DNA from 2 places in the Negadavirga shengliensis genome. Region 2 is predicted to be linked to the other one. Evidence: riboswitches for the same ligand, from Rfam matches in the RefSeq annotation. Region 2 holds a riboswitch; the other holds the start of a gene.

Region 1 (6,273 bases), on a different contig from region 2:
GGAATGTTCTCGGCTCCCACCACGTGTTCGTTCTTGTATTCACTTAACTTTCTTATATCCAACAGACTGACATCACCTTGTTTGGCTTTAATGGCATCCAGCTCTTCAGCGGTCACTGTTTTGATTTCGTCCACTTCTTTACCCTCTGATCTCCATGAATCCAAGCCGCCTTCCAGATAACCCAAGGCGTGGTCATAACCTACCCTGGCCAATCTGGTCACTACCTCTTCTTCCCTGCCTTTATCCGCTACCACAAGGATTTCCTGCTTCACATCGGGCAAGAGCGTCCCTACCCATACTGCGAAGCTTCCGTCAATTCCGATATTGATGGAGTTGGGAATAAACCCTTTGGCAAAAATCTCGGGGGCCCTGGTGTCCAAAATCACGGCTCCGGTTTCATTGGCCACAGACTCAAACGCCGCAGGGCTAAGTGCCCGGCACCCTCTGTCCAACACCGCGTCGATGCTATCATACCCTTGTATGTTCATCATTACATTTTGAGGGAAATAAGCGGGCGGGGGCGTTAATCCGGTGATTACCTCTTTGATAAACGCCTCTCTGCTCATATCCTGCAAAGCGTAATTGGTTTTTTTCTGATTTCCCAGCGTATCTGAGGTCTCCTTGCTCATGTTTTTTCCACAGGCACTTCCTGCCCCGTGCGCGGGATATACGATCAGATCATCTGACAATGGCATGATTTTATTTCTCAAGGAATCGTATAAGTGGCTTGCCAGTTTCTCCTGTGTCAGGCCTTCTATTACCTTTTGCGCCAGATCGGGTCTTCCCACATCTCCAATAAACAAGGTATCTCCTGTAAATAACGCCTCCTCCTTACCTTCTTCATTGGTCAGCAAAAAGACTGAACTTTCCATAGTATGTCCAGGAGTATGGATCACTTTTATTTTCACCTGTCCTACCCTAAACTCCTGTCCATCTTCGGCTATGACCGCATCGAAACCCAGTTTCATGGTCGTTGGTCCGTATACAATGGTAGCACCTGTTTTAGCGGCCAGATCTTTATGTCCGGAGACAAAATCCGCATGGAAATGGGTCTCAAAAATGTATTTGATGACTGCTCCATTTCTTGCTGCTTTCTCTATATAAGGCTGCACTTCTCTCAAAGGATCAATGATAGCAGCTTCTCCCGCAGATTCGATGTAGTAAGCACCTTGTGCCAGACATCCGGTATATATTTGTTCTATTTTCATCTTTATATTTACTTTTGCGCCTGACTTTTTCAGGGCTTATGGTCAATCTGAATTCAACACAAAAGTAAAGCGGAACAACAACTACCTAAAGGACTTTTGTCACATAACGATGATGACGGAGCAAAATCACGCGCACAATGGATCTGGACGGGCAGAAAAAAAATGGATGATCATCTCCGCGCCTCAATGTGACCAAACGTTAAGAAGATTGACCTCCAGGTCTCAATGACCTGGAGGATTTGGTTGGATGAAGGATTTACTTCTTATTTTTCCCGTAGTGTTTTGGCAGCCTCCACCATTTCTGCCAAAGCTTTCCGGGTCTCTTCCCAACCCCTGGTTTTTAGACCGCAGTCCGGGTTAACCCACAGCTGCTTTTCCGGGATCACTTCTTTAGCCTTATTCAAAAGACCCACCATCTCCGCTTGTGTGGGCACTCTCGGTGAATGGATATCATACACCCCCGGCCCGATTTCATTGGGGTATTGGAATGCGGCAAATGCATCCAGCAGTTCCATCTGGGATCTTGAGCATTCGATGGTGATCACATCGGCATCCATTGCCGCAATTTCTTCTATAATATCGTTGAATTCGGAATAACACATATGGGTATGGATCTGGGTTTCGTCCCTAACACCACCGGCCGCAATCCGGAATGCCTTTACCGCCCAATCCAAATATGCTTTCCAATCAGCCTTCCGCAAAGGCAAGCCTTCCCTGATCGCTGGCTCATCAATTTGAATGATCTTTATCCCGGCTTTTTCCAGGTCCATCACCTCATCTCTGATGGCTAAAGCAATCTGCATACAGGTCTTCGAACGGGGTTGGTCATTCCGTACAAAACTCCACTGCAAAAGCGTCACCGGCCCTGTCAGCATTCCCTTTACAATTTTGGCAGTAAGAGACTGTGCATATTGAGACCAGACCACCGTCATGGGTTTCGGTCTGCTGACATCGCCATATATGATGGGAGGCTTTACACAGCGGCTTCCATAGCTCTGCACCCATCCGTTACTGGAAAAAGCAAAACCCTCAAGCTGTTCTCCAAAATACTCCACCATGTCATTCCGCTCAAACTCTCCGTGTACCAATACATCCAGACCAACCTGTTCCTGCCAGCGGATTACCCTTTCAGTTTCCTGTTTCAACAACGAGGTATATTCCGCCTCAGTAAGCTGTCCCTTTTTAAATTGAGCCCGCCAGGAACGGACCTCTTTTGTTTGCGGAAATGAACCTATCGTGGTGGTCGGGAACGAAGGCAATTCCAGAAACCGATGCTGCTTTTCTTTCCGGACAGCAAAGGAACTCATGCGGTGGGCATCTTTCGCAGCAAGGCTGGCTGCCCGCTGTTTTACCTGATCACTGTGAATCAGGGGAGACACCTTCCTGCTTTCGACAGCGGATTGGTTAAGAGCCAGCTTTTTCAGAGCAGCTGCATCTGTTCCGGAACAGATCAGTTGTTTGAGTGTGACCACTTCATCCAGTTTCTGCTTGGCGAATGCCAGCCAGCTTTTTATTTCGGGTGCCAATATTTTTTCATCAGTCTCCAAATCCAGGTCACAGGGTGAGTGAAGTAATGAGCAGGAAGGGGCGATCATTACCCTTCCCTCACCCAGCTTATTCACGGCCTTCCGGATCACCTCCATCGATCGTTGGAAATCATTTTTCCATACATTCCTGCCATCCACCAGACCTAAAGAAATGCTGGTCTTTTCCGGCAAGCTCTGAAGTACACTCTCCAACTGATCAGGGCATCGTACCAGATCAATGTGCAAAGCGCATATCGGCAATGAAGTTACCAATGGAAGGTTATCCCCCATCCCCTCAAAATAGGTGGCCAACATGGTCTTCAGAGATGGAAAGGATTTCTTTATGGTGTTGTACACATATTGAAAAGCGGCTTTTTCCCTTTCATTGAGATCCAGTACCAAATAAGGCTCATCCAGCTGCACCCATTCGACGCCGTTTTCTTCCAATTGTCCGAGAATATCCAGATATACCGGCAACAGGTTCTCGATCAAATCTATGCGGTTAAAACCCGGTTCCTTCTCTTTTCCTAAAAGCAAATAAGAAACCGGCCCTATTAGCACAGGCTTTGTTTTTATACCTAATTGTCTCGCTTCTTTTACTTCAGCAATGACCTTTGACGAAAAAAGCTTGAAAGCCTGGTCCTTTCGGAATTCGGGAACGATATAATGGTAGTTGGTATCAAACCACTTGGTCATTTCCATTGCGGTGACATCCAGCCCGTTTTTCTGATGGCCTCTCGCCATGGCAAAATACAGGTCCAGCTCCGAATGGGGTTTGTTTAGAATGATGTCGTGATATCGGTCCGGAATAGCCCCCACGGTGAGGGACATGTCCAGCACCTGATCATAAAAGGAAAAATCATTTACCGGAATCAGATCGATTCCGGCATTTTTTTGGATCAGCCAATTTTGTTGGCGAATGTTTTCCCCCGAATTGAGCAGCGCTTTGGCTGTCAAACTGCCTGCCCAGTAGGACTCACAGGCTTTTTTGAGTTCTCTGTTGCTACCAATGCGCGGGTAGCCGAGATTGTGCGTCAGCATTTTCTTTTAACTTTTAAATGATTGAATAATATTTAAAAGTCCTTTTTGCCAAACTTCTCAATGCTTTTTGGACCGAAACATAAGAAAGAAATGTATGGAAAAGACATACTGCATCCTGAGGAATCCCCGGGAATACGTAAATACACCATACCTGACCTAAGCTTCAGACCGCGAAAGCATTGTCAATTCGGAACAGGCAGGTCTCCTGACTTGTAACAGTTTTCACCGTCCTTCCCATTCCCCTCACAGTAGGAACAGTGGACATGCATGGATGAAAACCTTTGGAATGTTACTTACAGTTGCGCGACAGTTCGTGATTTGCACACGATTCCCTTTTAATACACCGCTAAGTGTAACCTTGCCCGGTTGATGAAGAATATAAGAAAGAACTTATCGGGGCGAATATACAATATATTTCCCGCGCCTCCTTGCAGCGCATTAAACTTTTATCTCCCCCAATTTGACCTCTGCCCCATAAAAACGCATGTGCCGACAACATGGACCGTTCTGTCCTGCTGGCACGACTCATTTCCAAAAAAATCCCCCAATCAAAACGGGGTTTTGGTGGTGAAAAGGGTCAGGCTCCCATCCGCATTGGGAATTTGTTTCAAATCGATTTACATACATGACAGCCTGCCGACCAGCGTCATGGCTTTCCGGACACAATCATCATCCATAATTGTTTCAGTTGCTGGTTTTCCGGGTAAGCCCGTAGAAGTTTTTCTATATAGGGCTTGGCCATTTCCAATTGTTCCTGCTGAACATGCAAAACGCCCAATGCATAGGACAGATCCAGGTTATTGGGATCCAGGTGTAAACCTTTCAGGTAAGTTTTTTCAGCCTGGTCGGGTTGGTCCAGCTGTTGGTATACAATTCCCAGGTTATAAAAAATCCGGGGGTTATCCTCCAATTCGGTAGCTTTGGACAAATATTCCGCAGCATCTTCCATCCTGTTTTCTTCCGCGTACAACAGACCCAGGGAATAATAAGCCCCTCCATATCCTGGTTCTTGTTCGATCACCGTCTTAAATAGATCAATGGCTTTTTCATTTTTTTGTAACCTGTTGTATAAATGGGCCAAATTCAATCTTGCGACATTAAAATGATCGTCAAATTTTATCGCTCTTAAATAGGCCGCCTCGGCCAAATGAAATTCTCCCGTCCGTTCAAAATACTGCCCTTTTTCAAACTGTCCTCCCGGAAAATCTGCCCTTACTGCCAAAGAAGCTTGGTATTCCTTGATGGCTTTGTCGAACCCGGTCCGGACTTCCGGCTTCATCTGTTCTTTTGGGACATCCGCCATAGCGCTGGCCGCTGCTATCCGTACCGTTCTTACTTTATCATTGAGCAAGGGCCCCAGATGCCGGAGTTTCTCCTCTGGTTCCAAGTCCCCTAACACAGTTGCTGCAGTATGCCTGACGATGTTTTCATTGCTTTTAAGGCTTCTGATTATTGCGGCTTTGGATTCCTGTGAAATGGTTTGGTCCAGATACCATATCGCCGTGGCCCTGACAATGGCAGGTTGTGTGCCGTCTTCAGAGAGATCAATCAACTTCGGAATGGCACTTTCCGATCCTGTACTGGCCTCAGTAAGTACTTCGGAATAGTGGGGTTTTCTTTCTGGACCAAATAATTTGATTATAGATTCCGCTGCCCAAGCAGCGCTTTGCTCTTCGTGACATTGATTGCAGGCATTTGGTGTATTGTATTTTACGCTGAGATCAGGACGTGGAACCCGGAAACTGTGGTCCCTTCTGAAATCGTTGCCCATATAGGTACGGCCCGGCATATGACAGCTGACACATGCTGAACCCGCTGTGTTGATGGCATGAAAATGATGGTCAGGCGTATCATATTTCTCCTTAACGTGGCATTGGCTGCACAAGGCATTCCCTATGGCTTTTAGTTCCAGGCTATGGGGGTTATGGCAGTCAGTACATTTTACCCCGTTTTGATACATTTTGCTCTGGACAAAAGACCCGTATACATATACCTCATCCCGTATCTGTCCGTCCGGAAAATAAATGTTGTCTCTCAAAATTTCAGGGGAATAATGATCCATGTATTCTCCCTCATGATTGAATGCTTCCGTGTGCTGCACTCTCCGGGAATGACAACGGGCACATTGATCGACCTGCTGTTTGGAGGTCAGGGAAGAGGTAAGGTAAAGCTGCACTTTTTCACCATATCCGCTGCCATCATAGTCAGGTGATGACACCCAATCAACATGCTTTTTCCCGGGGCCATGACAGGCTTCACAAGCCACATTGATAATGGAAAAAGTAGTATTGAAGATTTCAGATGCTTCATCAAAGTTCTTATGGACATTGGTAGAATGGCAATCAGCGCACATGGTGTTCCAATTAAGTCCTCCTCCTGTCCAGTGCATCCATTCGCCGGCTTCTATCCTATCCTTTGAATACAAGTCAAACCACTCCTTCTTTTCCACATCCCAGGCTGTTCTGAGACATTGCAATTTGCCGTCCGGAAATTTCACG
Region 2 (6,273 bases):
AGCAGCTTAGATACCACATGATTTTTGCACAAGGCAATGATAGATAGCATTTGGAATATAAAGTCATATTCATCATGTGCCAAAGTCAAATGTTTCTTTAAATTGTAACAAAATATAATTAGACAGTTTTAAGGCTGATTAAGATATAAAAAGCTGTAATACAATAATATAAAATAATTTTGATTCAAAAAAATCCTATTTTATAAATTTAAATATTGCTTCAGTTATATTTTAAAAAATGCATTAACTTTTCAATGCTGGAAAAATGATAGTCCTGATTTTTGTAGGTTAGTTTTAAAGAGAAAGGATCGCGATAAACGATGATAGAAGCGCTGTCCATATCATTCAAAGGATGGGATTTTCTGATGGCCAGCTTTATCCATGGGATGATGTGGGCGGGACCGGTTATTTCGGGATAAGTCAAAGGAATATTCAATTCCATTTTACCGGTTAAGGGGTTGACGTGCCATTTGTTGTCGGAAACCAGAAGGTTGACTTTGCCCTCTATCATAAGACCTTCTGGACTGCCGGTGACCAGAGAATGTTCCTTGGTCATCAGCCACAGACGATCGGCGGTCTCCACGGCAATCTCCAAGTCATGGGTGACGACCAGGATGGCTTTGGAATTTTCATGAGCAAGTTCTCTGAGCAGGGTCATGATTTCAAACCGGTTGACCAGGTCCAAGTGAGCAGTGGGCTCATCCAAAACCAATACTTCTCCGTCTTGGGCCAGGGCCCTCGCTATCATGGTTTTTTGTAACTGTCCATCACTGAGTTCGTTTAGTTTTCTGTTTTCTATCTCTTTGGTTTTTGTAGAAACGAGAGCCTTTTCTACCGCTTGAAGGTCTTCTTCAGCGAGCTTTCCCCACCACCCGGTATGGGGTATTCTGCCCAGACAAACCAGGTCATATACGGTCATATTCCCTGTTTGTACTTTATCGGTCAGCACCACGGCGATTTGTTTCGCCAGATGCTCGGCAGCGTAATCCGCTATATTTTTTTTATTCAGCGTAAGTTTTCCGCGGATGGGTGGATTGCTGCCCAAGATGGCTTTAAGCAATGTGGACTTCCCTACGCCGTTGGGTCCCATAAGGCAGGTGAGCTGTCCCGGATACAGGTCAAATGCCAGATTCCTGGCTACAGGAAACAGAACGTTACCTTTTAGGTAGCCTAGTTCCAGATCGTTAGCTTGGAGGATGGGATGCTGCTTTGACATATAAATTTTCTTTTTGTCAGACCCAAAGGGCCTGTATGGTTGCATTGACTTAAAACTAACCCCCCTTCTGCCTTTATACGCCAGCTATTAAACCGGGATCAGAATTCTTTGCTGAGGTTTCTGCTAAGAATCAACCAGATAACCAAGGGAGCTCCGATCAAAGTGGTGACGGCATTGATGGGGAGGGTCTGAGCAGATCCGGGCAACTGACTGACGCTGTCACAAAGCAATAATACAATGGCACCGATCAGGGCGGATCCCGGAAAAAGCACCTTATGGTTGCTGGTCCTGAACAACATCTTCCCTATATGAGGTACCGCAACGCCGATGAAGGCAATGGGCCCGCAAAATGCGGTGACACTTCCTGCCAAGATGCCGGTACTGATGATCATAGCCCACCTTAAACGGAACAAATTGATCCCCATACTTTTGGCGTAATTTTCTCCCAGCAACATGGCGTTGTAGGATTTAATCCAAATGATAACAGGCAGCAAGCCTGCAACGACTGAAATGGCCAGCACATTGAGTTGCTCCCAGCCGGTTCCCCCCAGGCTTCCCAAAGACCATATGGTATAAAGTTTAAGTTCGTCAGCTTCACTGAAATATGCAAGGACCGCAACCATGGCAGAAGCGGCACTGCCAAACATCAACCCCAGGATAAGCAGGGTCATGCTGTCTTTTACTCTCCAGGCCGTGACACTCATCAGAAGCAACACAGATATGGCGCCGATACTTGCTGCCAACGTAATGGGCCACCCCCCAAAATTCCCCTTCCAAAATACCCAGCCGAAGGCAGAGCCTGCCATGGAAAGCAAAGCGACTCCCAGGCCTGCTCCGGAACTGATGCCCAGTACATAAGGGCCAGCCAGGGGGTTTCTGAAAAAGGTCTGCATTTGTAGCCCACTCACGGCCAAGGCGGTTCCCGCCAACATGGCGGTAAGGGATTTAGGAAACCGGTACTCCATTAAAATGATCTCCCAACTGCTTTTGCTGAATGCTTTCCCCAAAAATCTTCCCGCAATTTCTTCAATAGGGATGCTTACCGATCCTATCCCTAGATTGATCAGCCATAAAAGCAGAAAAACCAGAATACTGATCACAAAATATAAAGTATGTAGTTTTCTAACTTCCATTCAGCAAGGTATAGAAATATAGCGAATGGTTTGGAACCCGTTCGGGATGAAGTATTTTCACCAGATCCAATAAGATGAGATCAGGTCTTACATAGCCTTCCTCAAAATAAAGAATCCCCCCGGTAGCTCCTTTTTTCTGGGTATAGGTATAAACCCTTTTGTTTTTAAAGGCTTGAAACGCGGCGTATCTTTTATCCGTACCCGACATATGGCGGAGAGAAGAATAATCCGCAGCCCCTATCCAAAAATCTGCATCCAGTGCCTTGCTCAGCACATGCTCATAACTCAATTGCACGCTTCCTGTACCTTTTTCCTCCTCAAAGACATATTTTCCGCCGGCTTCTTTTAGGAGAATACTTCCCCAGCTCTCATTGCCTGGGGCGTACCAGATATCTTTGTACATCGTCCCTGAAAGCACGGTAGGTCTCTCGTCGGAAGGTATTTTAGCAGTAAGGTTTTGTGCATCCATATAATTTTTCTCGATTTCGTCGAAAATGGCGGAAGCTTCCGCGAATTTTCCGAGCAAAAGACCGGTAAATTTAATCCATTCAGCCCTACCCAAGGGATGTTGCTCCATATATTCCCCATTGATCAGTACGGGTATCCCGGCTTTTTTGAGGACTTCGAAATGTGTCAGGTCTTCCCCCATTGTGGAAACCATCATCCAATCGGGCTGGAGTTCAACGATTTTTTCCAAATTGGCTTGTGGACCTTTTCCTAAATCCATGATTTTACCGGCATCAATCCTTTCTCTCATGATGTCAGAGGAAATAAGATCCAAATTGGGAAACCCGATGAGACAGTTGCTTTTTCCAAGTAAGTCCAGATGAGGTATATGGGTAGTGGCAGTCAGCACGATGCGTTCAGAAGAACTGTTTACTATGGCATCGGCACCTTCCTGTTTTTCTGAAGGGGAATCATCAAAAATCAGGTACCTGAAAGGAGTATGTTTTTTTTGGAAAGCCTGGCTTACCTCAACGAGATGATATCCCTCCCCCTCGAATATGCGGAAACCTTGTGCGTATCCCAAGGGAACCGGATCCAAATCATGACGAAGCGACTCCCTTTCCCGCATGTTACAGGAAAACAGCAACACCGTCAAGGGGCAAATGATAAACAATATATATAGGCTGAATTTCCCCATCAGAGGTTTGGATTAGGGACCAAAATAAAACATTGCCGGGGCCATTTCCAAAAACTTATTTTGGCTTCCCCGTTTTATCAACGGGAATTTAGGGTTATGTTTGCAGTGAAATATGGTTCCCGATCCTGTACCAGGCTCTCGGGATGAAAAGGGAATCCGGTAGAAAGCCGGAGCTGTCCCCGCAACTGTAACCCTTTCCCCAATTAATATGGGAAAGCAGTTTGTCAAACCTTTGCCATTGTCCCGGAAATATGGGATGAGAAGGCGGGCAAACTCAGGGAAGCCAGGAGACCTGCCACATTTCTTCGTGTTCAAAGCTTTCGGGTGAAAAGCTGGGATGATGTTTCTTCTAATTGATTGGCGGCAGGTTCATCAAAAAAAACCGGATCAGAATCAATGATGAAATTTCACTCATTCAATTGCCGGACAAATGCTTTGGATTAAATAATTAAACGTGTTATTTAATTCTATTAGGCTTTGGTTTGTTTTGTTTTTATTCTAGTGCAGCTGTTTGCCGCTGGCGACAGCCTGAGGCCGATGCTTGGGGACACCTTGGAGCTTCAAGCCGTGGAGGTAGCCGGGCCGAAAAAGTATGCCTATGGCCAAATGGTGAAAACCATCAGCGAGGGACAGATGCAGTCTTTCCAGGGAATGTCTTTGGCCGATGTTTTACAGCAGCGGACAGGGCTTTTCCTCAGACAATACGGTCCCGGAATGCTGGCCTCATTGACGATGAGGGGGACATCGGCAGGGCACAATGCGGTTTTTTGGAACGGTCTCCCGATCAACAGTCCCTCTCTCGGGCAAACGGATTTTTCTATCTTGCCGGTGGGCGGGTTCGATGGTGTGGACATTCACTATGGCAGTGCAGGCGCCTTATACGGTACGGATGCCATTGGTGGATCCGTTCATCTGAACAGCGCCATAGGTTTTGATGAAGGAGACCGGGCAAATGTGTTTTCCCATTTCGGGAGTTTTGGGAAGTGGAACCAATTGCTGGAGTACCGTCGCAGTGGCAGTGAATTTTCCTCAAGAACCAAGGTTTACAGAAATATCGCAAAAAATGATTTTCTTTACAAGGACTGGTCTTCCATCAATACCCCCGTTCGCAGACAGGAACACGCGGGGATTTCCCAATATGGATTGGTCCAGGACTTTGCATTTAAACTTGATGCCAAGCACCAATTAAGTACGTCAGTCTGGTGGAATCATACCGACAGGCAGATCCAGCCTGTAATAGGTTCCCCAACCAAAGACGAGCAGGTAGATGAGAATATCCGTTGGGTGGCCGATCTTCACCGTTTTGACCATAATAAAGTATGGAACTTTAAGGGCGGCTGGATAAAAGACCGCCTGGTTTTTAACCACGCAGAGAATCTTATTCACCAGTACTTTCTAAGCGGGGATCTTGACTGGCAATGGGGACCGGCCTGGGAAAGCAGAACCGGTGTCAGGCTCACACACATTCAAGGAACGCTTTCTGCCTACTCACGGCAGGAGAAGAGAATAGAACTTTATCAGGCTACCAATTTCAAGCCCGGGGAGCAGATTGGCTTTTCTTTCCATCTCCGGCAACTGATGTACGATGGCGAATGGGTCCCTTTGACCCCCAGCACGGGTATGGAGTGGGTTTTTTGGGAGACGCCCAAAGATCGGTTCCAGTTCAGCGCAAACCTTGCCCGGAGTTTTAAAGTCCCGACATTGAATGACCGGTTTTGGGTTCCCGGTGGTAATCCGGATTTGGAGCCGGAAAAAAGCTGGAGCGGGGAATTGGGTCTGGACCACACTTACCAATATGGTCCCGTGAAGGGGAAAAGCCGGGTTTCTTATTTCAGGATGTCGGTGGATAATTGGATCATCTGGCTTCCCGGAGAGGGCTATTGGAGCCCGGTTAATCTCCGCCATGTGGATAATCAAGGCTTAGAGTTTTTTATGGAGGTGAAGCTTACTCTGGGAGATTGGAAAACCGGTCTTGAGGGCAATTACGCCTGGACCCGTGCCATTAACAAAACAGCGGATTCGGAAGATGACAGCAGTATGGGCAAACAGTTGCCTTATACGCCCATGCATAAAGGGCAACTAGGTTTTTGGCTGGAAAAGACAGACTTTTCAATCTTCCTCAATACCCACCGGGTGGGAAAACGTTTTATTGCCACCGATAATCAAGGCAAATTGGAAGCCTACCAATTGTGGGATCAGGGGGTGGCCTATAAGCTGGCATTTTGGAAAAAGATAGAAGGGAAACTGGCTTTTCAGGTAAACAATATCTTCAATAAAGACTACCAGGTACTCCGGCTGCGACCGATGCCGGGGAGAAATTATCAAATCAATCTAAACATAACAATATGAAAAGGATAAATCTTTTGATTTTCTGGATAGGTATTGGCCTATCGTTTTCTTGCAGTACTGATCCGGTAGACGTTCCCAAGGGGGAGTTCGAAAAGGGTGTATTGATTGTCAATGAAGGCGCCTTTGGGGCCAATGACGGTGAAGTTTATCATTATGATCCCCAGACGGGGGAAGTCCAACAGGATATCTTCGAAAAGGTTAACCACAGGCCTTTCGCTGGGCTTATTCAGGATATGGTGGCACATGCCGAAAACTTTTACATAGTAGCCAATACCGGGAAAGTGGAGGTGGTGCGTTCGTCCGATTTCCAAAGTCTGGGTGCTGTTTCAGGCAACGGCCTTGAAAATTGCCGCCATCTTGCTGTGGCAGGCGATAAGCTCTTTATCAGTGACTGGGGACCTTATGATAACGCGTGGGCAAATCCGGACTCC

What was found. A riboswitch is a leader RNA that binds a small molecule or an ion and turns the genes downstream of it on or off. The one in region 2 is predicted to bind cobalamin.
Region 1: linked by a shared signal. The riboswitch ahead of metE (5-methyltetrahydropteroyltriglutamate--homocysteine S-methyltransferase) and the one ahead of ACFPFU_RS15230 (TonB-dependent receptor) in region 2 are both predicted to bind cobalamin.

Annotation. Positions count from the first base shown of each region.
Region 1 is NZ_JBHSJJ010000006.1:202,101-208,373, reverse strand. It holds gene ACFPFU_RS12485 (MBL fold metallo-hydrolase) at 1-1,208, opposite strand, end outside; gene metE (5-methyltetrahydropteroyltriglutamate--homocysteine S-methyltransferase) at 1,472-3,775, opposite strand; cobalamin riboswitch at 3,954-4,151, opposite strand; gene ACFPFU_RS12475 (tetratricopeptide repeat protein) at 4,422-6,273, opposite strand, start outside.
Region 2 is NZ_JBHSJJ010000008.1:179,483-185,755, forward strand. It holds gene ACFPFU_RS15210 (LuxR C-terminal-related transcriptional regulator) at 1-19, opposite strand, end outside; gene ACFPFU_RS15215 (ABC transporter ATP-binding protein) at 221-1,216, opposite strand; gene ACFPFU_RS15220 (iron chelate uptake ABC transporter family permease subunit) at 1,315-2,349, opposite strand; gene ACFPFU_RS15225 (ABC transporter substrate-binding protein) at 2,339-3,493, opposite strand; cobalamin riboswitch at 3,590-3,807, shown strand; gene ACFPFU_RS15230 (TonB-dependent receptor) at 3,971-5,842, shown strand; gene ACFPFU_RS15235 (YncE family protein) at 5,839-6,273, shown strand, end outside.